2 regions of the Streptomyces sp. NPDC044106 genome follow, and region 2 is predicted to be linked to the other one. Evidence: riboswitches for the same ligand, from Rfam matches in the RefSeq annotation. Region 2 holds a riboswitch; the other holds the start of a gene.
What was found. A riboswitch is a leader RNA that binds a small molecule or an ion and turns the genes downstream of it on or off. The one in region 2 is predicted to bind glycine.
Positions count from the first base shown of each region.

Region 1: it holds a riboswitch for glycine, as region 2 does, so the genes downstream of both, gcvP (aminomethyl-transferring glycine dehydrogenase) here and gcvT (glycine cleavage system aminomethyltransferase GcvT) in region 2, are expected to answer to the same signal.

Region 1 is NZ_JBWKFZ010000007.1:404,449-416,348, reverse strand. It holds gene AC07DI_RS15450 (small basic family protein) at 1-58, shown strand, start outside; gene AC07DI_RS15445 (DUF881 domain-containing protein) at 64-897, shown strand; gene AC07DI_RS15440 (FHA domain-containing protein) at 980-1,942, shown strand; gene ftsR (transcriptional regulator FtsR) at 1,987-2,730, shown strand; gene AC07DI_RS15430 (bifunctional nuclease family protein) at 2,806-3,279, shown strand; gene AC07DI_RS15425 (MerR family transcriptional regulator) at 3,449-4,063, shown strand; gene AC07DI_RS15420 (DNA polymerase IV) at 4,110-5,585, shown strand; gene AC07DI_RS15415 (PRC-barrel domain-containing protein) at 5,641-6,021, opposite strand; glycine riboswitch at 6,166-6,264, shown strand; gene gcvP (aminomethyl-transferring glycine dehydrogenase) at 6,453-9,341, shown strand; gene AC07DI_RS15405 (DUF5999 family protein) at 9,463-9,669, opposite strand; gene AC07DI_RS15400 (hypothetical protein) at 9,975-10,559, opposite strand; gene AC07DI_RS15395 (glutamate-cysteine ligase family protein) at 11,043-11,900, shown strand, end outside.
Region 2 is NZ_JBWKFZ010000018.1:37,900-49,799, forward strand. It holds gene leuA (2-isopropylmalate synthase) at 1-81, shown strand, start outside; gene AC07DI_RS29340 (ABC transporter ATP-binding protein) at 78-890, shown strand; gene AC07DI_RS29345 (EF-hand domain-containing protein) at 997-1,209, opposite strand; gene AC07DI_RS29350 (alpha/beta hydrolase) at 1,464-3,062, shown strand; gene AC07DI_RS29355 (L-serine ammonia-lyase) at 3,080-4,465, opposite strand; gene glyA (serine hydroxymethyltransferase) at 4,664-5,926, opposite strand; gene gcvH (glycine cleavage system protein GcvH) at 5,950-6,330, opposite strand; gene gcvT (glycine cleavage system aminomethyltransferase GcvT) at 6,442-7,572, opposite strand; glycine riboswitch at 7,607-7,722, opposite strand; glycine riboswitch at 7,723-7,830, opposite strand; gene AC07DI_RS29375 (AAA family ATPase) at 7,980-8,684, shown strand; gene AC07DI_RS29380 (enhanced serine sensitivity protein SseB) at 8,733-9,512, shown strand; gene AC07DI_RS29385 (enhanced serine sensitivity protein SseB C-terminal domain-containing protein) at 9,795-10,526, shown strand; gene AC07DI_RS29390 (ABC transporter permease) at 10,874-11,878, shown strand.

The sequences.
Region 1 (11,900 bases), on a different contig from region 2:
CGGCATCCGGATCTTCTCCAACGCCGCGGCGATCCGTCGGCACGTCTTCAGGGCGTGACGCCGATGAGTTCCGACGAGAGGCCCGAGTACAACCGGCGCAAGGAACTCCCGGCGGAGGTCCCCAGCGCGCCCGAGACGCCCGTACCGCCGGAGCCCGGACGGAAGCCGCAGCTCACCGGCCGCCAGCGGCTGGCGCAGGGGCTGTGGCCGCCGCGAGTGACGCGCCCTCAACTCATCGTGGCCCTGCTTCTGTTCGTGCTCGGGCTCGGTCTGGCCATCCAGGTGCGGTCCAACAGCGACAGCAGCGCACTGCGCGGTGCGAGACAGGAAGATCTCGTACGCATCCTCGATGAACTGGATGACCGAACTCAGCGTCTGGAAGAAGAGAAGCGACGTCTCGAGGACCAGCGGACCGGGCTGGAGAACAGCTCGGACCAGGCCGAAGAGGCCCGCAAGCAGACGGTCGAGCGGGAGAGGCAACTCGGCATCCTGGCCGGCACCGTGGCGGCTCAGGGGCCCGGCATCACGCTGACCATCGAGGACAAGAGGGGGGCGATCAAGGCGGACATGCTGCTTGACGCCATTCAGGAGTTGCGCGCCGCCGGCGCCGAGGCGATCCAGGTCAATGACGTACGCGTCGTGGCCAACACGTACTTGTCGGACGCCGGCGGCGGCCGTGGCGTACGGGTGGACGGTCACAAGGTCGGCGAACCGTACCTCTTCAAGGTGATCGGCAAGCCGCAGGATCTCGAACCTGCGCTGAACATCCCGGGAGGCGTGGTGCAGACTCTGGAGAAGGAGCAGGCCACGGTGACCGTGGAACGCTCGGAGAAGATCGTTGTGAACGCCTTGCGACCTGCGAAGCAGCCTGACTACGCTCGGTCGTCCTCCCAGTGAGGGGCGGGCGCGTGGGCGCCGGGAGGCGAGGGCATGAGGTTGCGGGGGGTCGGCGCACCGGAAGCGTGGTGCGTGGTGGAAACTGTTTGGTGGACACGGACGTTGTGAGGATGTCTGGCTCACCGATGAATGCCGGTGTGTGCAATCAGGGTTCGTCCTGCCCCACGGGCGGGTCTGTTTCGGTCAAGGGGAATCGCCCGTGAAGTTGTTTGCGAAGTTGTTCGGCAAGAGCGCACGAGAGGACAGCGGCAATCCGGCCACTGCCCGTCATCGTGCCCCGCGCCATGGTGATGGTGAGGAGCAGGGAGCCGAGCGCCCGATGTTCCGCGATCAGGTCGCTGGTCCAGGTGGTGACATTTCGGGCGGACAGGGCGCGTCATCTGTTGACCCTGCCGGTCCCGGCCGCATAGGTTTCGGAGAACCTTCAACCTCAGGTACGGGTGGAGGGTTTACCCCCGGCCCGTACGCATCGAATGCCCCTGCGGGGCAGCCACGGCAGGAGGACCAGTCCATGGCCCTGGTGTGTACGAGGTGCGGGAACCGCAACGCCGAGGCGAGCCGGTTCTGCTCCAACTGCGGTGCGCCGCTGCGGGCCGGAGCCGCGCCGGAGCGTCCGTCCGAGACGACCTCGACGATCTCCATCTCGGGTCTCGAGGCCTACGACGCCGAGACGACGGGGCAGACCCTGTCTCCCGCGCTCTCCCCGGAGGCGCAGGCGGCCGTGGACGCGCTGCCGCTCGGTTCCGCGCTGCTCGTCGTGCGCCGCGGTCCGAACTCGGGCAGTCGTTTCCTGCTCGACGGCGAGCTGACCACGGCGGGGCGTCACCCGCAGAGCGACATCTTCCTCGACGACGTGACGGTGTCGCGTCGCCACGTGGAGTTCCGTCGTGTCCAGGACGGTTCCTTCACCGTCGCGGACGTGGGCAGCCTCAACGGCACATACGTCAACCGTGAGCGCATCGACTCCGTCGCGCTCTCGAACGGTGACGAGGTGCAGATCGGCAAGTACCGGCTGGTCTTCTACGCGAGCCAGCGGGGCATCTGAACCACCCCCAGACGCCGTCCGGGGGGCATCCCCAGGGAAGGTCCATGCTTCAAACACCGAGGGGCGGTGCCGACTTCGGCACCGCCGCCGCGGACCGTCGGCTGATGAGCATCGGTACCGTGCTGAACGTCCTGCGCGACGAATTTCCCGAGGTCACGATCTCCAAGATCCGTTTTCTGGAGACCGAGGGGCTCATCGAGCCCCAGCGGACGCCGTCCGGTTACCGGAAGTTCAGTGCTCAGGACGTCGAGCGGCTCGGGCACGTGCTGCGGATGCAGCGGGACCACTACCTGCCGCTCAAGGTCATCCGGGAGCATCTCGACGCGCTGGAGCGCGGTGAGCGGCCTCCGATGCCGTCGCTGGGGCGCCAGCGGGACGGCGGGGACGCGCAGGGCCTGGACGAGGCCGAGGGGCCGACGGTGGCCCGCGTGGGCCGTGCCGAGCTGCTGGCCGCCGCCGGGATCGATGAAGTGCAGCTCAGCGAGTGGGAGGCGTACGGTCTCGTCGCACAGCTGCCGGACGGCGGGTACGACGCGGAGGCCGTCACGGTCGCCTCGCTCGTCCTCGAACTCGGCCGGTTCGGTATCGAGCCACGGCACCTGCGGGCCATGAAGGCCGCCGCCGAGCGCGAGGCCGGGCTCGTGGACCAGGTCGTCGCACCGCTGCGGCGGCACCGTAATCCGCAGACCAGGGCCCATGCGGAGGCCCGTACGAAAGAGCTGGCGGGACTCACGGGCAGGCTCCATTCGGCGCTCGTGCAGACGGCGCTCGGGGTCAGACTGCCCTGACCCGGACCACGCCCGGCCGGTACTCGGCGGGTGCCCGACTACCCAAACCTGCCGACCACGTCCTAGGGTTGCTGTGTGAACGAGCTCGACGTCGTAGGTGTCCGGGTCGAAATGCCCTCCAACCAACCGATCGTGCTCCTGCGTGAAGTGGGAGGCGACCGGTACCTTCCCATCTGGATCGGACCAGGTGAGGCGACCGCCATCGCCTTCGCACAGCAGGGCATGGCACCCGCACGGCCGCTGACCCACGACCTGTTCAAGGACGTGCTGGAAGCGGTGGGACAGGAGCTCTCCGAAGTGCGCATCACCGACCTGCGGGACGGTGTCTTCTATGCGGAGCTGGTCTTCGCCAGCGGGGTCGAGGTGAGCGCCCGGCCGTCCGACGCCATAGCGCTGGCGCTGCGCACCGGGACGCCGATCTTCGGCAGCGACGGGGTCCTCGACGACGCCGGTATCGCGATCCCGGACGAGCAGGAGGACGAGGTGGAGAAGTTCCGCGAGTTCCTCGACCAGATCTCGCCCGAGGACTTCGGCACCAACAGCCAGTGAGCCGTCTCGGGCGGCCCGCGTCGGGCCATTCGGCTAGCCTTTCCCCGCGGTGAGGCACGCGAAACCACTCTCAGGGTGATTATCACTCGGCGTGCCGAGTGTGGCGATCGTTGACGAGCCCCTGGCGACTGCCTACCGTCGAGAAGGCAGGTCAAGGAGGGAGGTCGGCGTGGGAAGCAGCGGCGACGGTACGGCGGTGGGCGGGCCGTACCCGCTCCACGGCGGGGCGACCGGTCACTCTCCGAATCGACCGATGGCGGTCCAGGGGAGCGGGGACGCGACGTCCGGGCACGAGCAGATCGGCTACCGCGGTCCCACCGCGTGCGCGGCCGCGGGCATCACTTACCGACAGCTCGACTACTGGGCGCGTACCGGCCTGGTCGAGCCCAGCGTGCGGGCCGCGGGCGGCTCCGGTACGCAACGCCTCTACAGCTTCCGCGACGTGGTCGTCCTGAAGATCGTGAAGCGGTTCCTCGACACCGGCGTCTCCCTCCAGAACATCCGCACCACGGTCCAGCACCTGAGGGAGCGCGGGTTCACGGACCTGGAACGGATGACGCTGATGAGCGACGGCGCGACGGTCTACGAGTGCACGTCGCCCAGCGAGGTCCACGACCTGCTCCAGGGCGGCCAGGGGGTCTTCGGGATCGCCGTGGGCGTCGTATGGCGTGATGTCGAGGCCGCGCTGTCCCAGCTGCACGGAGAGCGCATCGACACCGGCGAGACGCTCGTCGGGCACAACCCGGCCGACGAGCTGGCCAGGCGCCGCAACAAGGCCGTGTAGGCAGCCTCGGGCAGCGTTGTCAGTGGCATAGGGCAGCATCAGAGGTGTGAGAAGCGCGCCGACGATCCTGCATCTGGACATGGATGCCTTCTACGCGTCCGCGGAGCAGGCCGCGAAACCCAGCCTGCGCGGAAAGGCCGTGGTGGTGGGCGGTCTGGGGCCGCGGGGTGTGGTCGCCACCGCTTCCTACGAAGCGCGTCGTTTCGGCGTGCACTCGGCGATGCCCATGGGGCAGGCACGACGGCTCGCGCCGAACGCCGCGTATCTCGTGCCGCGCTTCGGGCTGTACCGCGAGGTCAGTGAGCAGGTGATGGGCCTGCTGCGGGAGCTGTCGCCGCTCGTGGAGCCGCTCAGCCTGGACGAGGCCTTCGTGGACCTGGAGGCGGGCGGTGTCGCCGACGACGAGGAGTCGGCCAGGGCCGTGGGGGAGCGGCTGCGGGCGGACATCAGGGCGGTGACCGGGCTGACCGGGTCCGTGGGGCTCGCCGTCTCCAAGATGCTGGCCAAGATCGCCTCCGAGGAGGCCAAGCCTGACGGGCTCAGGCTGATAGCGCCGGGCACGGAGCGGGCGCTGCTCGGACCGATGTCGGTGCGTACGCTGCCGGGGGTGGGGCCGGCCACGGGGGACCACCTGCGGCGGGCCGGAATCACCACGGTGGAGGAGATCGCGGAGGCGGGCGAGGACGAGCTCGTGCGGCTGCTCGGCAGGGCGCACGGGGGATCGCTGTACGCGATGGCGCTCGCGCACGACGAGCGGCCCGTGGTGGCCGAGCGGGACACGAAGTCGGTCAGTGTGGAAGACACGTACGACGTGGACATCCACGACCGGGTGCGGGTCCGCGCGGAGGTCGCGCGGCTCGCCGAGCGCTGTGTGCAGCGGTTGCGGGCGGCGGGCCACTCGGGGCGGACCATCGTGCTGAAGGTGCGGCGGTTCGACTTCTCGACGCTGACGCGCTCCGAGACGCTGCGCGGGCCCACGGACGACCCCGGGGTGGTGCGGGAGGCCGCGGCGCGGCTCCTTGAGTCCGTGGACACCACGGGTGGCGTGCGGCTCCTCGGCGTGGGCGTCTCCGGCCTCACGGACTACACGCAGGAGGACCTCTTCGCGCAGTCCCAGGCGGAGGCCGCCGCGACGGAGACGGTCGAGGGCGGAGCCGGTGAAGGCGGTGCGCCCGGGGACGAGGCCGATGTGCCCCGGGAGCCGGGTGTACAGGCGGTGGAGGATGCCGAGGAGCCCGTGGTGCCGGTCGAGCGGCGGTGGCCGGCCGGTCACGACGTGCGGCACGCCGCGTACGGGCACGGGTGGGTGCAGGGGAGCGGGCTTGGGCGGGTGACGGTGCGCTTCGAGACGCCGTACTCGGCGCCAGGACGGGTGCGGACGTTCCGGACCGACGACCCGGACCTCGTTCCTGCCGAGCCGTTGCCGCTGGTGGCCGCCGGCCCGGATGGGGAGGCGGCCACTGGAGCGGTGGTAGAGGCGGTGTCCGGTGCGGCTCGTGCGGAGGTGGGGGAGCAAGGCTGAAAGTCGGCGGCGGACGGGGGCGCGTCTGCTGGGGGCTCTCGCTCCCGCAGCGGGGTCAGGGGCCCTCGGTGCCCGCGATGCGGCCGAAGCTCTGGTCGGGAGGGGGTGCGGAGGGCGGTGGCGCCGTGTCCAGGCCGTAGTGGTGGTAGAGCTGGAGCTCCTGCTCGGGCGAGAGGTGGCGGCCCACTCCGAAGTCGGGGGCGTCCCTGATGAGTGCGCGCTCGAACGGGATGCGTACGGTGCCGTCCCCGGTCAGCTCGCTGGGCTCCAGCGGGACGAAGGCGTCGCGGCTGAACAGGCCGGTGCGTATGGCGGCCCACTCCGGGGCGCCGGTGGCGTCGTCGAGGTAGACCTCGTCGATCGTGCCGATCTTGGTCCCGTTCCGGTCGAACGCCTTGCGGCCGATCAGGTTGCGCGGATCGATGTCGGTCTGCACGGGCCCTCCAACGGGTCGCGGCCTGACGAAATCGGGCGTAACTCATCCTTAGTCGTTCGTAGTCACTACGAAAGAGCACTTCGGGGCAGGCGGCCACTCGAGGGAACGGCCGTGGTCCCCGCTGGTAGGCTGGCGTACGGCTGTTGACCCCGTGCGGGAGAGCTCTCCGGAACACGCTCCCGGAGGCGCCGAAGGAGCAAATCCTCCCCGGAATCTCTCAGGCACCCGTACCGCACGGACGAGGTCACTCTGGAAAGCAGGGCGGGCGTCGGGCGGGCACGTTCGGAACCCTTCCTCACCGACGGTGAAAGCAGGTCTGTCGACAGGCAGGCCTGTGAAGCTCTCAGGTTGAGATGACAGAGGGGGAGGCCGTCCGGGTACCCGCGCCGTGGTACCCCTCGCAGGTCGTGCAGACCAGGAGGCCTCCCGCAATGACTGCCACCAATCGCATCCCGCTCTCCGAGCTCGAACAGGGAATTCCGTTCGAGCAGCGGCACATCGGGCCCGATGCGGAAGAGCGGGCCAAGATGCTCGCCCAGGTCGGATACGGCTCGCTCGACGAGCTGACGGCCGCCGCGGTGCCGGATGTGATCAAGAACGCCGAGGCGCTGAACCTGCCGGGTGCCCGCTCCGAGGCCGAAGTCCTTGCCGAACTGCGCTCCCTCGCGGACCGCAACCAGGTCCTCGATTCCATGATCGGCCTCGGCTACTACGGAACCTTCACCCCGCCGGTCATCCTGCGGAACGTCATGGAGAATCCTTCCTGGTACACCGCCTACACGCCGTACCAGCCGGAGATCTCGCAGGGCCGTCTCGAGGCGCTGCTCAACTTCCAGACCATGGTCGCCGAGCTGACCGGCCTGCCCACCTCCGGGGCCTCGCTCCTGGACGAGGGCACCGCCGCCGCCGAGGCCATGGCCCTGTCGCGACGCATGGGCAAGGTCAAGAACGGCGCCTTCGTCGTCGACGCCGACGCGCTGCCCCAGACCATCGCGGTCATCCGGACCCGCGCCGAGCCCACCGGTGTCGAGGTCGTCGTCGCCGATCTGAGCGACGGCATTCCGGCCGAGGTCGCCGAGCGCGGTGTCGTCGGCGTCCTCATCCAGTACCCGGGCGCCTCCGGAGCCGTACGCGACATCAAGCCGCTCATCGATCAGGCGCACGAGATCGGCGCCGTCGTCACCGTCGCCGCCGACCTGCTCGCCCTGACGCTGCTCACCTCGCCCGGCGAGCTGGGCGCCGACATCGCCGTCGGCACGACGCAGCGCTTCGGCGTCCCGATGGGCTTCGGCGGCCCGCACGCCGGATACATGGCGGTGCGCGAGAAGTTCGCGCGCAGCCTGCCCGGCCGACTCGTCGGCGTCTCCCTCGACGCCGACGGCAACAAGGCCTACCGGCTTGCGCTGCAGACCCGCGAGCAGCACATCCGCCGTGAGAAGGCCACCAGCAACATCTGTACCGCTCAGGTGCTGCTGGCGGTCATGGCCGGAATGTACGCCGTCTACCACGGGCCCGACGGCCTGAAGTCCATCGCGCGGCGCACCCACCGCTACGCCACGCTGCTCGCGGCGGGGCTCACGGCCGGCGGCTTCGAGGTCGTCCACGGCGCGTACTTCGACACGCTGACCGTACGCGTCGAGGGCAGGGCCGAGGCGCTGGTGCACGCCGCCCGGGAGGGTGGCGTGAACATCCGCCAGGTCGACGCCGACCACGTCTCCCTCGCCTGCGACGAGACGACCACCCGGGCGCAGCTGGCCGCCGTCTGGCGCGCGTTCGGCGTCGACGCCGATGTCGAGTCGCTCGACGCCACCGTCGCGGACACGCTGCCCGAGGGCCTGCTGCGCCAGGACACCTACCTCGCCCACCCGGTCTTCCACCAGCACCGCTCCGAGACGGCGATGCTGCGCTACCTGCGCAAGCTCGCCGACCGCGACTACGCCCTCGACCGCGGCATGATCCCGCTGGGCTCCTGCACCATGAAGCTCAACGCGACCACCGAGATGGAGCCGGTCACCTGGCCCGAGTTCGGGCAGTTGCACCCCTTCGCCCCGGCCCAGCAGGCGCAGGGCTACCTCACGCTCATCCGTGAGCTGGAGGAGCAGCTCGCCGAGGTCACCGGCTACGACAAGGTCTCCCTCCAGCCCAACGCCGGTTCGCAGGGCGAGCTGGCCGGTCTGCTCGCCGTCCGCGGCTACCACCGGGCCAACGGCGACGAGCAGCGCACCGTCTGCCTCATCCCGTCGTCCGCGCACGGCACGAACGCCGCGAGCGCCGTCATGGCCGGCATGAAGGTCGTCGTGGTCAAGACCGCCGACGACGGCGAGATCGACGTCGATGACCTGCGCGCCAAGATCGAGAAGCACCGCGACGAGCTGGCCGTGCTGATGATCACGTACCCCTCGACGCACGGCGTCTTCGAGGAGCACGTGGCCGACATCTGCGCGTCGGTGCACGAGGCCGGTGGCCAGGTGTACGTCGACGGGGCCAACCTCAACGCCCTGGTGGGCCTGGCCAAGCCGGGCCACTTCGGCGGCGACGTCTCGCACCTGAACCTGCACAAGACGTTCTGCATCCCGCACGGCGGCGGTGGCCCCGGCGTCGGTCCTGTCGGGGTCCGCTCGCACCTCGCGCCGTACCTGCCCAACCACCCGCTGCAGCCCGCTGCCGGTCCCGACACCGGTGTCGGCCCGATCTCCGCGGCGCCCTGGGGCTCGGCGGGTATCCTGCCGATCTCCTGGTCGTACGTGCGCCTGATGGGCGGCGATGGCCTCAAGCGGGCCACCCAGGTCGCGGTGCTCTCCGCCAACTACATCGCCAAGCGGCTCGAGCCGCACTACCCGGTGCTCTACACCGGCCCCGGCGACCTTGTCGCGCACGAGTGCATCATCGATCTGCGGCCGCTCTCCAAGGAGACCGGTGTCAGCGTCGACGACATCGCCAAGCGGCTCATCGACTACGGCTTCCACGCGCCGACCATGTCGTTCCCGGTCGCGGGGACCCTGATGATCGAGCCGACGGAGAGCGAGGACCTGGGCGAGATCGACCGGTTCTGCGAGGCGATGATCGCCATACGCAGGGAGATCGAGAAGGTCGGCTCCGGCGAGTGGGCCGCCGACGACAACCCGCTGCGGAACGCCCCGCACACCGCCGCCGCGCTGAGCGGTGAGTGGGAGCACGGGTACAGCCGCGAGGAGGCCGTCTTCCCGGCCGGTGTCGCCGCGTCGGACAAGTACTGGCCGCCGGTGCGCCGCATCGACCAGGCGTACGGCGACCGGAACCTGGTCTGCTCCTGCCCGCCGCTGGATGCGTACGAGGACTGATGCCGGCGCCCGCGCGGAGCGGGCATGCGGCGGGGCCGGTTCGGAGAGTGTTCTCCGGGCCGGCCCCTCGTCGTTCGGTGGTGCGGTGCGGTGCGTTCGTGCGGGTGTGCCAGCGGTGCGCTCAGGCGGCTGTCATGACCCGATCGGTGCCCAGCGGTCGGTGCGGGGCGATGATCTGGCCGTCCGGCAGCAGCTCACCGGTGTCCTCGAAGAGCAGGACGCCGTTGCACAGCAGGCTCCAGCCCTGTTCCGGGTGGCTCGCCATGAGGAGCGCGGCTTCCCGGTCGGCGGAGTCTGCTGTCGGACACGCTGGTTGGTGCTGGCACATGGAAGGGTTCTTTCGCTGCGATGAGATGGCTGTGACGTCGGTCCTGTGGCTCGATGCGGTGTTCATAACCGCCCCCCGTTGTAGTCGGTCCGGTCCCAGTGTTGCCCTCCGCGCGTCAATCCGCAGGGATTTTGCCGCAGCGGCTCCTACTGCTTAATGACGTATCACCCGCCCGGACGGTTCAGCCCAACTTCCGTGTCTCTTCGGGTGGTTCGGGGTGGCCTGACTGGGCTAGTCCACTCGGGCGGGCAGCGCTGTGCCCCGCGGCCGGGGGCGGCGGGGCACAGGAAGCGGGTGGGGCGGCGTCAGGCGGGTGAGCTCAGCAGCGGTGCGGGCGTCAGGCGGTGGTTGAGCATCGGCAGCAGTTCGGCGACGCGGTGCGGGCGGTGGGCCGCGATGCCGGGCGGGGCGGGCGCCAGCGGTACGAGCAGGTCGGTGGCGGCCAGCGGGCCCTCGGCGCCGTCGTCCGTGCAGTCGCGGTGCAGCCAGAGCGTGAGCATGTAGAGCTCGGGCACGGAGAGCAGCCGGGGCTGCCAGGGCGTCGGCATCGCCTCGGCATGCCGCAGCGCGCATTCCGTGGAGGCGATGTACGGGCCCTCGAAGAAGTGGGAGAACGCCCACCCGTCCGGAGTGAGCATCGTGTCGGCCGCGGCGACGGCGCGTTCGCCGCAGCGGATGAGGAAGCGCCAGCCGGCGAGGCGGGTGGGCGAGGTGCCCTCCGGGGTGATGCGGTCCAACACATGGACCGGCAGCGGGAGTTCGGGGCTTGCCGGGCCCTGCGCGGTACGCAGGGACGGCGTGCGGGCTTCACGTACGGCTGTGGGGGAACCGAGTGCCGCGAGAACGCTGCGCAGGGCGGGCGCGGGGGCCGGGGGGACATGCAGCGGCATGGTGGGTCGCCTCTCTCATTCGACAGGCACGGTGGAACGGGGGCAGGTGCGTGACGGCGCTGTCAGCTCTGGGTCAGAGGGGCGGGGGCTGGGAACCGCGAGCGCCAACTCTCTGCCTAGATTGCGGAGTTTATACGAGGTGTGTTCGAGCAGTGTTTCCTCTAGATGTACCGGATATTGCCGGCAAGGCGTTAATGCGCCGTCCTTGTGGGACGTTTATCCCGATTTCACACCGGCCCCGCCGTCATGACCTCGGATTTCTCGCGATACGCGGTCGGCCGATTTTTGCCGGTACTTTTGACCAGGCACTCTGGAACGGAATCTGCGCCGTGCCGCATGCCTGGTGAATGTGCCGGACAGCGGCTGCGTCGAGGGTACCGGCCGACGGCCCCGCGTGGGGCGTTATCGATCACATTGCCGGGGCATCATCCCCCGTACACAGCGGCCGGACCCATGGCTGCCCGTTCGAGGAGGGACGCTTCGATGGGGGAGAAGGTCGTGGCGGGCACGTTCGACCTGGCCGATCGGCACCACTACCGAGGCAAGCTCCGAAAGTGTCTCGCGGGGCTGGAGCGATTGCTGGCGGAGGAGCGGTTCGACCGGCCCAGGAATCTGATGGGCATGGAGATCGAGCTGAATCTCGTCGGGCCCGACGGGCTGCCGAGAATGTTGAATGCGCAGGTTCTCGAGCGCATCGCGAGCCGGGATTTCCAGACGGAACTCGGAATGTTCAATCTGGAAGTGAACATCGCCCCGCACCGGCTCGGCGGACGCGTACTCGACCGGCTCGCCGAAGAGCTCCGCACCGGCCTCAACTACGCCCACAGGAAAGCGAACGAGCTCGCCGCCGGAATTGTCATGATCGGCATCCTGCCGACGCTGAACCGCGCCGATCTCGTCTCCGCGAACCTCTCCGACGTCGATCGCTACGCCCTCCTGAACGATCAGATCGTGGCGGCGCGCGGCGAGCACTTCGCCCTGGACATCCAGGGCGTCGAGCGGCTGACCTGCACCTCGGCGTCGATCGCGCCCGAATCGGCGTGCACCTCCGTGCAGTTGCACCTCCAGGTCACCCCGGGCCGGTTCGCCGACGTGTGGAACGCGGCGCAGGCCATCGCGGCGGCGCAGGTCGCGGTGGGTGCCAACGCGCCGTTCCTGTTCGGCCGTGAGCTGTGGCGCGAGTCGCGGCCGCCGCTGTTCCTGCAGTCCACCGACACGCGGCCGCCCGAACTGCAGGTCCAGGGCGTGCGGCCGCGTACCTGGTTCGGGGAGCGGTGGATCACCGGGCCGCTGGAACTCTTCGAGGAGAACCTCCGGTACTTCCCGGCGCTGCTGCCGCTG
Region 2 (11,900 bases):
GCGGGCCTGGACACCTCAGTGCTCACCGCGTCCGTGCGGGCCGTGCTCGCCGCGGTGAACCGGGCAGGGGCCGTCCGATGAGCCCCACACCACCCGGAGGGGGCCCGCCCGCCCCCGTCGTGCACGCCGACCGCGTCACCGTCGTCCGCGAAGGGCGTCCCATCCTCGACGACGTCACCTGCACCGTCCGCCCCGGCGAGCACTGGGCGCTGCTCGGCCCGAACGGCGCGGGCAAGTCGACCCTGCTCGGCCTCTGCGGCGCCGTCACCCACCCCACGCACGGCACCGTCGAAGTGCTCGGCCGCCGTCTCGGCACCGTCGACCTGCGCGAGCTGCGAAGCTACGTGGGCCATGTGAACCCGCGCCATCCGCTGCGTTCGCCGCTGTCCGTGCGCGAAGTCGTCCTCACCGGGCTCACCAACAGCATCGAGCCGGTGCCGCGTCGGCGCCCCACGCCCGGGCAGGAGGAGCGGGCCCGCCATCTCATCGCCCTCCTGGGCCTCACGCACCGCGCGGACGCCCGCTGGCCCACGCTCTCCCAGGGCGAGCGCGGCCGCACGCTGATCGCCCGGTCCCTGATGCCGAGCCCGCGCCTCGTCCTCCTGGACGAGCCCGCCACCGGGCTCGACCTCGCCGGGCGCGAGCGCCTCCTCGACAGCCTCGACACCCTGCGCGAGGCCCACCCGGAACTCGCCACCGTCCTGGTCACGCACCACCTGGAGGAGCTGCCCGCGGGCACCACGCACGCGCTGCTCCTGCGCGAAGGCCGCGCGCTCGCCTCCGGCGCCGTCGCCGACGTGCTGACGAGCGACCAGGTCAGCAAGTGTTTCGACCACCCTGTGCGCCTTGAGCGCAGGGACGGCAGGTGGAGCGTCCGCACGCACCGCTGAGCCACGGAACGGGCGGGCACGAGGACACAAGGACCCGAGGAACACACAAGGAACACGAGGAGGGGCCCGGAACGTGATGCGTTCCGGGCCCCTCCTCGACCGCCGACTACTTGTTCAGGCTCGCCCAGAACTCGTCGAAGGACAGCCGCTTGTCCGCGTTGGTGTCCTTCGAGCCGATCACGGCTTCGGCCACCGCCTCGGTCTGGTAGAAGTCGCCCATCCTGGCCATGGCGCTCTTCCACTCGGCCGCCGTGATGAAGCCGTCGCCGTCCGCGTCGAACTGCTCGAACGTCTTGCGCGCTTCCTCGATGTCCGCCACCGGATCCACCCCTTCTTGGTGCACTACTGACGGGCTCAGGGTAGCGGCCGTTCCGGCACGCGGTGACAGGAGTGCGCACCCGTGGCCAGCGCTTTGGCATCACGGATGGCGTGCGGGGTGAGCTGCGCCACCATGGGATTTCGCCGGGTGGCGGAGCGGGTCGGGCGCAGCGCACGTCTCCCAGTGCGAGGCGAGGTCCGCCGCCTCGGTACGACCCGGGCACGTCGGCCCGGACCGACCCTGGGAGCGCCCCGTTGAAACCCACAGAGCCGCACCGACGCGCCCACCCCCACCCTCGCCCCCGCCTTCGCCCCCGCACCCGTCCCCTCGTCCTCGCCCTGGCCGCCCTCACCGCCGTCTCCCTCACCGGCTGCACCGCGCCGGGCGGCTCCTCCCCGGACGCCGCCGAGCGCCCGGAACTCCAGCGGTTCTACGGGCAGAAGCTGGCCTGGAAGAAGTGCGGCGACCTGCGCTGCGCGCGCCTCACCGTTCCCATGGACTACGCCCACCCGGACAACGGCAAGACCTTCGTGCTGCCCGTGGTGAAGGCGGTGACCGCCGATCCGGAGGACCGCGTCGGTTCGCTCGTCTACAACCCCGGCGGTCCGGGCGCCTCCGGAGTGAGCGATCTGAAGTCGGACGGCGGCGAGGTGTTCAGCAGGGCCGTGCGCGCCCGCTTCGACATCGTCTCCTTCGACCCCAGGGGCGTGGGCGGCAGCGTCCCCGCCGTCAGGTGCGCGGAGCCCGACGACGATGAGGACGAAGACGACGGCCCCGAGCCGGTGGCGCCCCGCACCGCCGCCGAACGGGCCGCCGCCCTGGCCGACGCCGACGAGCAGGCCGCCGCGTGCGCGCGGGGCAGCCGCGGCGTCCTGCCCCACGTCGGTACCGAGGACGCGGCCCGCGACCTGGACGTCCTGCGGGCCGCCCTCGCCGACCGCAGACTCAGCTACCTCGGCTGGTCCTACGGCACGAGCCTCGGCACGTCGTACGCCGAGCAGTTCCCGCACCGCGTCCGGGCCCTGGTCCTGGACGGCGCCGTGGACCCGTCCCTCGACTGGCGCCGACGCGCGCTGAGCCAGGGCACGGGGTTCAGCGCGGCGGTCGACGACTACGCCGAGTTCTGCGCCGACATCGCGGGCGACAGCTGCCCCGGCTCGTCCCCGGAGGAGATATCGGCGCTGATCGACGACTTGTACGAGCGGGCGGCGCGCGAGCCGCTGCCGGTCACCGACGAGGACTTGTACGACGTCGACGCCCGCACGCTCCTCGACGTCGTCACCGGCGCGATGTACAGCCCCGAGGACGACTGGGAGGAGCTGTCGACGGCGCTGGGCGCGGCGTACGACGGCGACGCGACGGAGCTTTCCCGCATGGCGGAGTCCGGGGAGCAGGACACGGAGTCCCGCCGAGGCCGACGCGCCCGCGCCGCCACCGAGAACGACGACGACGCGATCATCGCCGTCAGCTGCCTGGACGTGCCGCACCCGCGCACGGCCGCCCCGTACTGGAAGGCCCTCGGCCCCGCAGAGAAGGCCGCGGGCGTCTACGGCACGTCAAGCGTCGTCGACGAACTGACCTGCAGGAACTGGCCCGCGAAAGCCGGCGGCCGGGGCCCGCACCCCGTCAGTGCCAAGGGCGTGCCCCCGGTCCTGGTGGTCGGGACCACCGGCGACCCCGCCACCCCGTACGAGGAGGCGGAGAGCCTGGCCGAGCAGTTCCCCGGCGGCATGCTCCTGACGTACGACGGCGTCGGCCACACCGCCTACGGCCGCGGCGACACGTGCGTCACGACCGCCGTCGACGACTACCTCATCGACCTGAAGCGGGTCCGCCCGGGCAAGGAGTGCTAGACCACCAGGGCCTGTCCTCAGCACTCGATGATGTTCACCGCGAGCCCGCCCCGCGCCGTCTCCTTGTACTTGACGCTCATGTCGGCGCCCGTCTCCTTCATGGTCTTGATGACCTTGTCGAGGGAGACCTTGTGGGAGCCGTCGCCGCGCATCGCCATCTTCGCGGCGGTGACGGCCTTGACCGCCGCCATGCCGTTGCGCTCGATGCACGGGATCTGGACGAGGCCGCCGACCGGGTCGCAGGTCAGGCCCAGGTTGTGCTCCATGCCGATCTCGGCGGCGTTCTCGACCTTGGAGGGGGAGCCGCCCATCACCTCGGCGAGCGCGCCCGCCGCCATCGAGCAGGCGGAGCCGACCTCGCCCTGGCAGCCGACCTCGGCGCCGGAGATCGAGGCGTTCTCCTTGAAGAGCATGCCGATCGCGCCGGCCGCGAGGAGGAAGCGGACCACGCCGTCCTCGTCGGCGCCGGGCACGAAGTTCATGTAGTAGTGCAGGACGGCGGGGATGATGCCCGCCGCGCCGTTGGTGGGGGCGGTGACCACGCGGCCGCCCGCGGCGTTCTCCTCGTTCACCGCCATCGCGTAGAGCGTGATCCACTCCATGGCGCGGGCCTGCGGGTCGCCCTCGGCACGCAGCTGGCGTGCGGAGTTGGCGGCGCGGCGGCGGACCTTGAGGCCGCCGGGCAGGATGCCCTCGCGGGACATGCCGCGGGAGACGCAGGCCTGCATGACGCGCCAGATGTCGAGCAGACCCTCGCGGATCTCGTCCTCCGTGCGCCAGGCCTTCTCGTTCTCCAGCATCAGCGCGGAGATGGACAGACCGGTCTCCTCGGTGAGGCGGAGCAGCTCGTCACCGGTGCGGAAGGGGTGCTTGAGGACGGTGGCGTCCGGCACGATCGGGTTGTCGCCCGCCTCGCCCTCCTGCTTCAGCACGGTCTCGTCGATCACGAAGCCGCCGCCCACGGAGTAGTACGTCTTCTCCAGGACGAGGCCGCCGTCCCGGTCGTACGCGAAGATCGTCATGCCGTTGGCGTGGTACGGCAGGGCCTTGCGGCGGTGCAGGACCAGGTCCTCGTCGAAGTCGAAGTCGATCTCGTGCGTGCCGAGGAGGTTGATGCGGCCGCTGCTCTTGATCTCCTCGACGCGGCCGTCGGCGCTCTCCACGTCCACCGTGCGGGGCGACTCGCCCTCCAGGCCGAGCAGGACGGCCTTCGGGGTGCCGTGGCCGTGGCCGGTCGCGCCGAGCGATCCGTACAGCTCGGCGCGTATCGCGGTGGTGTGGGCCATCAGGCCCTCGTTCTTGAGGCGGCCCGCGAACATGCGGGCGGCGCGCATCGGACCGACCGTGTGGGAGCTGGACGGGCCGATGCCGATCGAGAACAGGTCGAAGACCGAGATGGCCACGGGAAACTCCAAGGGTGGTTGGTAGACGCCGTTGTCTGCCTGGGTGGTGCAGAAGTACAAGGCGGTGCGGGAACTACGAACACGCGGGCTACGTGGTGCGGGGCACCCCGCTCACTCTCCAGTGTGCGGGGTGCCCCGATGTTTCGTACGTATGAACAACGGCATACGAACGAAAGCGTACAAACGGAGGGTACGGAACTATTTCAGGCCGGGGTACAAGGGGTGCTTCTCGGCCAGAGCGGTCACGCGGGCCTTCAGGCCCTCCGCGTCGAAGCCCGGCTTGAGGGCCTCGGCGATGATGTCGGCGACCTCGCGGAAGTCGTCTTCCTGGAAGCCGCGCGTGGCGAGCGCCGGGGTGCCGATCCGCAGGCCCGAGGTGACCATCGGGGGGCGCGGGTCGTTCGGGACGGCGTTGCGGTTGACCGTGATGCCGACCTCGTGGAGGCGGTCCTCGGCCTGCTGGCCGTCAAGATCGGAGTTGCGCAGGTCCACCAGGACCAGGTGCACGTCGGTGCCGCCGGACAGGACGTCGACGCCGACGGCCTTCGCGTCGTCCTGCACCAGGCGCTCGGCCAGGATGCGGGCGCCGTCCAGGGTGCGCTGCTGGCGCTCCTTGAACTCCTCGGAGGCCGCGACCTTGAAGGAGACGGCCTTGGCCGCGATCACGTGCTCCAGGGGGCCGCCCTGGAAGCCGGGGAAGACCGCCGAGTTCAGCTTCTTCGCGAACTCCTTGCTGCGGGCCAGGATGACGCCGCCGCGCGGGCCGCCGAGCGTCTTGTGCGTGGTGGAGGTGACCACGTCCGCGTACGGCACCGGGTTGGGGTGCAGCCCGGCGGCGACGAGACCGGCGAAGTGCGCCATGTCGACCCACAGGTACGCGCCGACCTCGTCGGCGATGCGGCGGAACTCGGCGAAGTCCAGCTGACGCGGGTAGGCCGACCAGCCCGCGATGATCACCTTCGGGCTGTTCTCCTTGGCCAGGCGCTCGACCTCGGCCATGTCGACCAGGCCGGCCTCGTCCACGTGGTAGGGCACCACGTTGAACTGCTTGCCGGAGAAGTTCAGGCGCATGCCGTGGGTGAGGTGGCCGCCGTGCGCCAGGTCGAGGCCGAGGATCGTGTCGCCGGGCTTGGCGATCGCGAAGAGGGCGGCCTGGTTGGCGGAGGCGCCCGAGTGCGGCTGGACGTTGGCGTACTCGGCGCCGAACAGATCCTTGATGCGGTCGATCGCGATCTGCTCCGCGACGTCGACGTGCTCGCAGCCGCCGTAGTAGCGGCGGCCGGGGTAGCCCTCGGCGTACTTGTTGGTGAGGACCGTCCCCTGGGCCTCCATGACGGCGACCGGAGCGAAGTTCTCCGAGGCGATCATTTCCAGGGTGGACTGCTGGCGGTGGAGCTCGGCGTCGACGGCGGCGGCGACGTCCGGGTCCAGCTCGTGGAGAGGGGTGTTGAGAAGCGACATCACACGATCCCTATCGGTATGGGTCAGCCGGCGGCGAAGGCGGTGTACTCATCGGCGGAGAGCAGCTCGTCCTGCTCACCCGTGATGCGCACCTTGAACAGCCAACCGCCCTCGAACGGGGCGGAGTTGACCAGCGAGGGGTCGTCGACGACGTCCTGGTTCGCGGCGACGATCTCGCCGTTCACGGGGGAGTAGAGGTCGCTGACCGACTTGGTCGACTCCAGCTCGCCGCAGGTCTCGCCCGCGGTGACCGTGTCGCCGACCTCCGGAAGCTGCACGAAGACGACGTCACCGAGCGCGTTGGCCGCGTGCTCGGTGATGCCGACCGTCGCCACGCCGTCGGCGTCGGTGGCCGACAGCCACTCGTGCTCCTTGCTGTAACGCAGCTGCTGGGGGTTGCTCATGTCCTGAATTCTCCTGTACGCGGGTGGGTGCTGCGGAACGGGGACGGTGTGCGTGGGGTCACTTCTGTGGCGCCGGACGCCGTGCCCACGCGGGGCGCGTCGCTACGAGCGTCACTTCTGGCGCTTGTAGAACGGCAGGGCCACGACCTCGTACGGCTCGTGGCTGCCGCGGATGTCCACGCCGACGCCCGGCGTGCCCGGGGCCGCGTGCTCCGCGTCGACGTACGCCATCGCGATCGGCTTGCCGAGCGTCGGGGACGGGGCGCCGGAGGTGACCTCGCCGATGACCTTGCCGTCCGCGACCACCGGGAAGCCGGCGCGCGGGACGCGGCGGCCCTCGGCGATCAGGCCGACCAGCTTGCGCGGCGGGGCGGTCTCGGCGCGCTCGGCCGCGGCGGCGAGAGCGGCGCGGCCCACGAAATCCTCCGACCGCGACGTCTTCTCGAACTTCACGACCCGGCCGAGGCCCGCGTCGAACGGCGTGAGACCGGCGGTCAGCTCGTGCCCGTACAGCGGCATGCCCGCCTCAAGGCGCAGCGTGTCGCGGCAGGAGAGGCCGGCCGGGACCATGCCGACCGGCGTACCGGCCTCCATCAACGCGCCCCACAGCTTCTCCGCGTCGGCGGGGGAGACGAAGAGCTCGAAGCCGTCCTCGCCGGTGTAACCGGTGCGGGCGATGAGGGCGGGGACGCCCGCGACGGTGCCCGGCAGACCGGCGTAGTACTTCAGGCCGTCGAGGTCAGCGTCGGTGAGGGACTTCAGGATGCCGGGGGACTCCGGGCCCTGGACGGCGAGCAGCGCGTACGCCTCGCGGTCGTCGCGGACCTCGGCGTCGAACGCCTCGACGCGGGCGCTCAGCTCGTCAAGGACGGTCTGCGCGTTGGAGGCGTTGGCGACCACCATGTACTCGGGGGCCTCGGGTTCGCCGAGGCGGTAGACGATCAGGTCGTCCAGGATGCCGCCGTCCTCGGCGACGATCATCGTGTAGCGGGCGCGGCCGACACCGATGGAGCCGATGTTGCCGACCAGCGAGAAGTTCAGGAAGTCGACGGCCTCGGGTCCGGTGACCGTGATCTCGCCCATGTGCGAGAGATCGAAGAGACCGGCCTTGGTGCGCACGGCGTTGTGCTCGTCGCGCTCGCTGCCGTACCGCAGCGGCATGTCCCAGCCCGCGAAATCGGTCATCGTCGCGCCCAGCGACCGATGTACGGCGTCGAGGGCGGTCAGGCGGGCAGTGCTCATGAAGGAACTCCCAGGGCAGGACGGGCGAGGTCGATCCTCCCCATCTGTCATCGGAACCTGAGAGGTTCGCCGAGAGCGTCTCGACCTACGAGATGTCCCGGCTTGCACCTTGGGTGGGACCGCCGAAGGCGGCCCGCTTTTCAGATGTGCCTCGCCCGCGCGGTACGGGGCCTGAGAGATTCAAGGGAGGGACTTGCTCCTTCGGCGCCCCGGACACCCAGCGCATGCTGGCTCCGGAGACTCTCCCGCGCGGATTCAAACGGCCGGTATGGAGTTGGCGCGCACATCATTGCACGCGACTCTGTCCGGGGGGACCCGTGACCGGGCACGGATCACGCCGCCCCGAATGACCTTGTGCCGCATTACCTTCTCTTTACACTTGCCGGAGAAAGCAGTACGTGACCGCTATGGGGAGGCCGATCACGGTGCGCAGCAGGACCAGTGTGTATGCCACGACCACCGGAGTGGCGCTGCCCGCGCAGGCCACCGCCCCGGCCACGGAGGGCTGCGGCCCGCTCCCCGTCGCCGTCGTCCGCGACCTGCGCCGCCGGGCGGGACACGGCCCGCACCGCCTCACCTTCGACGAGGGCGACCTGGTCGTCGTCTCCGGGCTGCCCGGCAGCGGAAAGTCGACACTGATGCGCCAGGCCGTCACCGGCCCCCGCATCGACTCCCAGGACACCCGGGACCGCTGGGCCGGCCGCCTGCCGCGCCTGCTGCCGTACGCCCTCTACCGCCCCCTGGTCCGCCTCGTGCACTACGCGGGCCTTCGCCGCACCCTGCGCTCCGGGGCGAGCGTCGTCGTGCACGACTGCGGCACCCAGGCGTGGGTGCGCCGCTGGCTCGCCCGCGAGGCCGTCCGGCGCGGCGCCGCCCTGCACCTCGTCCTGCTCGACGTGCCCGTGGACACGGCGCTGCGGGGCCAGCGCGAACGCGGCCGCGGCGTCTCCCGGTACGCCTTCGCGCGCCACCGCAGGACCTTCGGGCGCCTCGTCGGCGCCGCCGAGCGCGGCGACCTGCCGCGCGGCTGCGGCTCGGCGGTGCTCCTCGACCGGGACGCGGCGCGGGTGCTGCGGGGGATCGCCTTCGACCGCGGGGGCGCCCGGCGCTAGGGTTCGAGCCGCAGGCAGAGCGGTCGCGAGCAGGGGTTGGACGGACAGATGGACTTTCCGGCGCAGGCACACGCCCATCCGCACGGCGGATGGCCGGGCAACGAACTGGAGGAGGTCCTCGCGGCCTCCCTCGGCGCCGACGCGTCGGCGGGCGCCCGCATCGTCGAGGTCCTCGGCCGCAGCCACATATGGATCCCGCTGCCGAACGGCGGCGGCCCCGACAGCGGCACCCTGGACCTGCCGACCCTGGAGATCGAGGGCCAGGCGTACGTCCCCGTCTTCAGCTCCGAGCAGCAGTTCCGCCAGGCGCTCGGCGACGCCGCCGACCGGATGGGCCGCACCGTCGCGCCCGCCGTCGAGTTCGCCCGCGGCCTCCCCCCGCAGCTGGGCGTCGCGCTGAACCCTGACGGCACCGTCGGCGTCCCGCTCCCGCCCGCCGCCGTCGCCGAGCTCGCCAGGGCCGGCCGCACCGAGCTCGACGGGCCCGCCACCGGAGGCCGGGTGCGCCTGTTCGAGCCGGACTGGCAGCACGATCCGGTGGACTTCCTGGCCGCCGCGGGCCAGGAGTTCGAGGCCGCCGGGGTCGTGCTCACCGCGCGCCGCTGCCTGGCGAGCGTCGAGACGGACGAGCCGACGCTCTTCGTCGGCGTCGAGCTGTCCAGCTGGGAGGGGAACGCCCGCGACCTGCCCATGGAGGCCCTCGGCCGCGCGCTCGGCCGGGTCCCGGTCCCGTGGCCGGTCAACCTCGTCCTGCTCGACGTGGCGCAGGACCCGGTGGGCGACTGGCTGCGCGCCCGGGTGCGGCCGTTCTACCAGCGCCCGGCCTGAGCGCCTGTCCTTGAGCGCCTGTGCCATCACCCCGGCGGCCCCCGGACACGGGGCGCGGTACGCATGGCCCTTCAGGGGTCGTACGTCAAGTCCGTGTCAGGATCGCCGCTTAAGCTGGTTCCATGACCGGGTCGGGGCACATCCGTGCCCGGCGACGGGATTCTCGGGTAGTTCGGGTGCGAAGCGAAGGGGCGGTTACGGGTGAGTGCGTCGGGCACGGCCGCGGGCGATGGGGTCTCCCCTGCACGAGCTGGTTCGAGCGCCCGGGGACAGGTCGAGCAGCTGCTGCGCCAGGTGACCCCGGGGCGCTACGACGCGTACGAGGCACTGCTGCGCGCCCTCGCCGCCGACCGCGTGTGGATGCTGCTCTGGCACGGCCAGGCCGGGTCCCCCGACGCCCAGTACGGGAACATGGAGGTCGAGGGCCTCGGCTACGCCCCCTGTGTGACCTCCGCCCAGGAGCTCTCCGCCAGTGGCTGGAACCGCAGCTATGAAGTGGTGCGCGGCATCGACGCCGCCCGCACCCTCTACCCCGACCACTACGGCCTCTGGCTCAACCCGCACGCGCCGGGCGGCGGCGTCGGTGTGCCCTGGCTCGATCTGCGCCGCATCGCCTCCGGCCTGGACCTGCTGCCCGCGGGGCCGCTGCGGCTCACCGAACCGGGCATCGAGATCCCGCAGTTCTACGCCCTCCTCACGCAGAACGCGCACCGTACCCCCGTCGTGCGCTCGCTGCGCCGCGCCTGGGTGCAGCCCGCGCTCGGGGCGCCATATCTGGCCATCGGCCTCGACGTGTACGACACGTCACCGCCGTCCGTCGACACGGTCCGCACGATGATGCAGCAGTCGATCCCCGCCGTCCCCGAGGGCCTGCCCGTCTCGACGGTCGCGATGTCCGACGAGGACGACCCGGTCGCGATGTGGCTGCGGGCCAACGCCCGCCCGTTCTACGACCGCGAGGCCCAGCCCGCTCCGGCGCCGGCCGGCGGTTACGGCTACCCGGCGCAGTACTGAGCAGCACGAAGCAGCCGGGGCAGCCGGGGCAGCGCTGAGCGGCACTGAGCAGCACCGACGGATGTGATGTCCGTTGTGATGCGGGTGGGGCCCTATGGGCTCCAGTGGCGCATTGCACCCCAACTGCCCCGTGTTCGACCCTCGTTCACTGGCGTCCGGATAACGGAACACCTCGATCAGCATCACGGTTGCGCATCCTTTCCCCGTCAAGTCTGGTAACAGATCGCGACGTGGATGAAGACTCCCGCTCCAAGGGGCCTTCGCCCCCTGTGTACGACGGACTGATCACGTCGCTACAGCGGCAAGTGCGGGCCGGTCACCACCGGTTGAGAGGGGTCCCTGCCACGATGACGGCACCATTGCATGACACACCTGCGGACGCGGACCCGACCGAGGACGTCGCTCCCGCAGTTGATGCAGGGGTGAAGAAGGTCGAGGGCCGGTCCCTCAAGCAGATCGCCTGGAACCGCCTGAAGCGGGACAAGGTCGCCCTCGCCGGCGGCATCACGGTGCTGGTGCTGGTGCTGGTCGCCGTCTTCGCGCCGCTGCTCGTGAGCCTCTTCGGCCACCCGCCCAACGACTTCCACCAGGAGAAGCTCGACGAGCTGACCGGCCTGCCCACCGGCTCCCTTGGCGGCGTGAGCGGCGACTTCCTCTTCGGGGTCGAGCCCAACAAGGGCCGCGACGTCTTCAGCCGGATCGTCTTCGGCGCGCGGATCTCGCTCCTTGTCGCCTTCCTCGCGGCCATCGTGGCCGTGGCGCTCGGCACCCTCTTCGGGATCATCGCCGGCTACTTCGGCGGCTGGATCGACGCGCTGATCAGCCGCGTGATGGACGTGCTGCTCTCGTTCCCGCAGCTGCTCTTCATCATCTCGCTGGTCTCCGTGCTCCCCGACGACCTGCTCGGCCTCGAAGGCACCAGCGTGCGCGTCGCGATCCTCGTGATGGTCATCGGCTTCTTCGGCTGGCCGTACGTCGGACGGATCGTCAGGGGGCAGACGCTTTCGCTCCGTGAGCGCGAGTACGTGGAGGCGGCCCGCAGCCTCGGCGGCGGCAAGCGCCACATCCTGTTCCGTGAACTGCTGCCCAACCTGGTCGCCCCCATCACCGTCTACGCGACGCTGATGATCCCGACCAACATCCTCACGGAGGCGGCCCTCAGCTTCCTCGGCGCCGGCGTCAAGCCGCCGACGGCCTCCTGGGGCGGCATGCTGCGCGACGCGCTCAAGACGTACGAGCACGACCCGATGTTCATGGTCTTCCCGGGCGTCACGATCTTCATCACCGTCCTGGCCTTCAACCTCTTCGGCGACGGGCTGCGCGATGCGCTCGACCCGAAGGGGACGCGCTAGAAGGTCCCAACTGGCTTGCCCC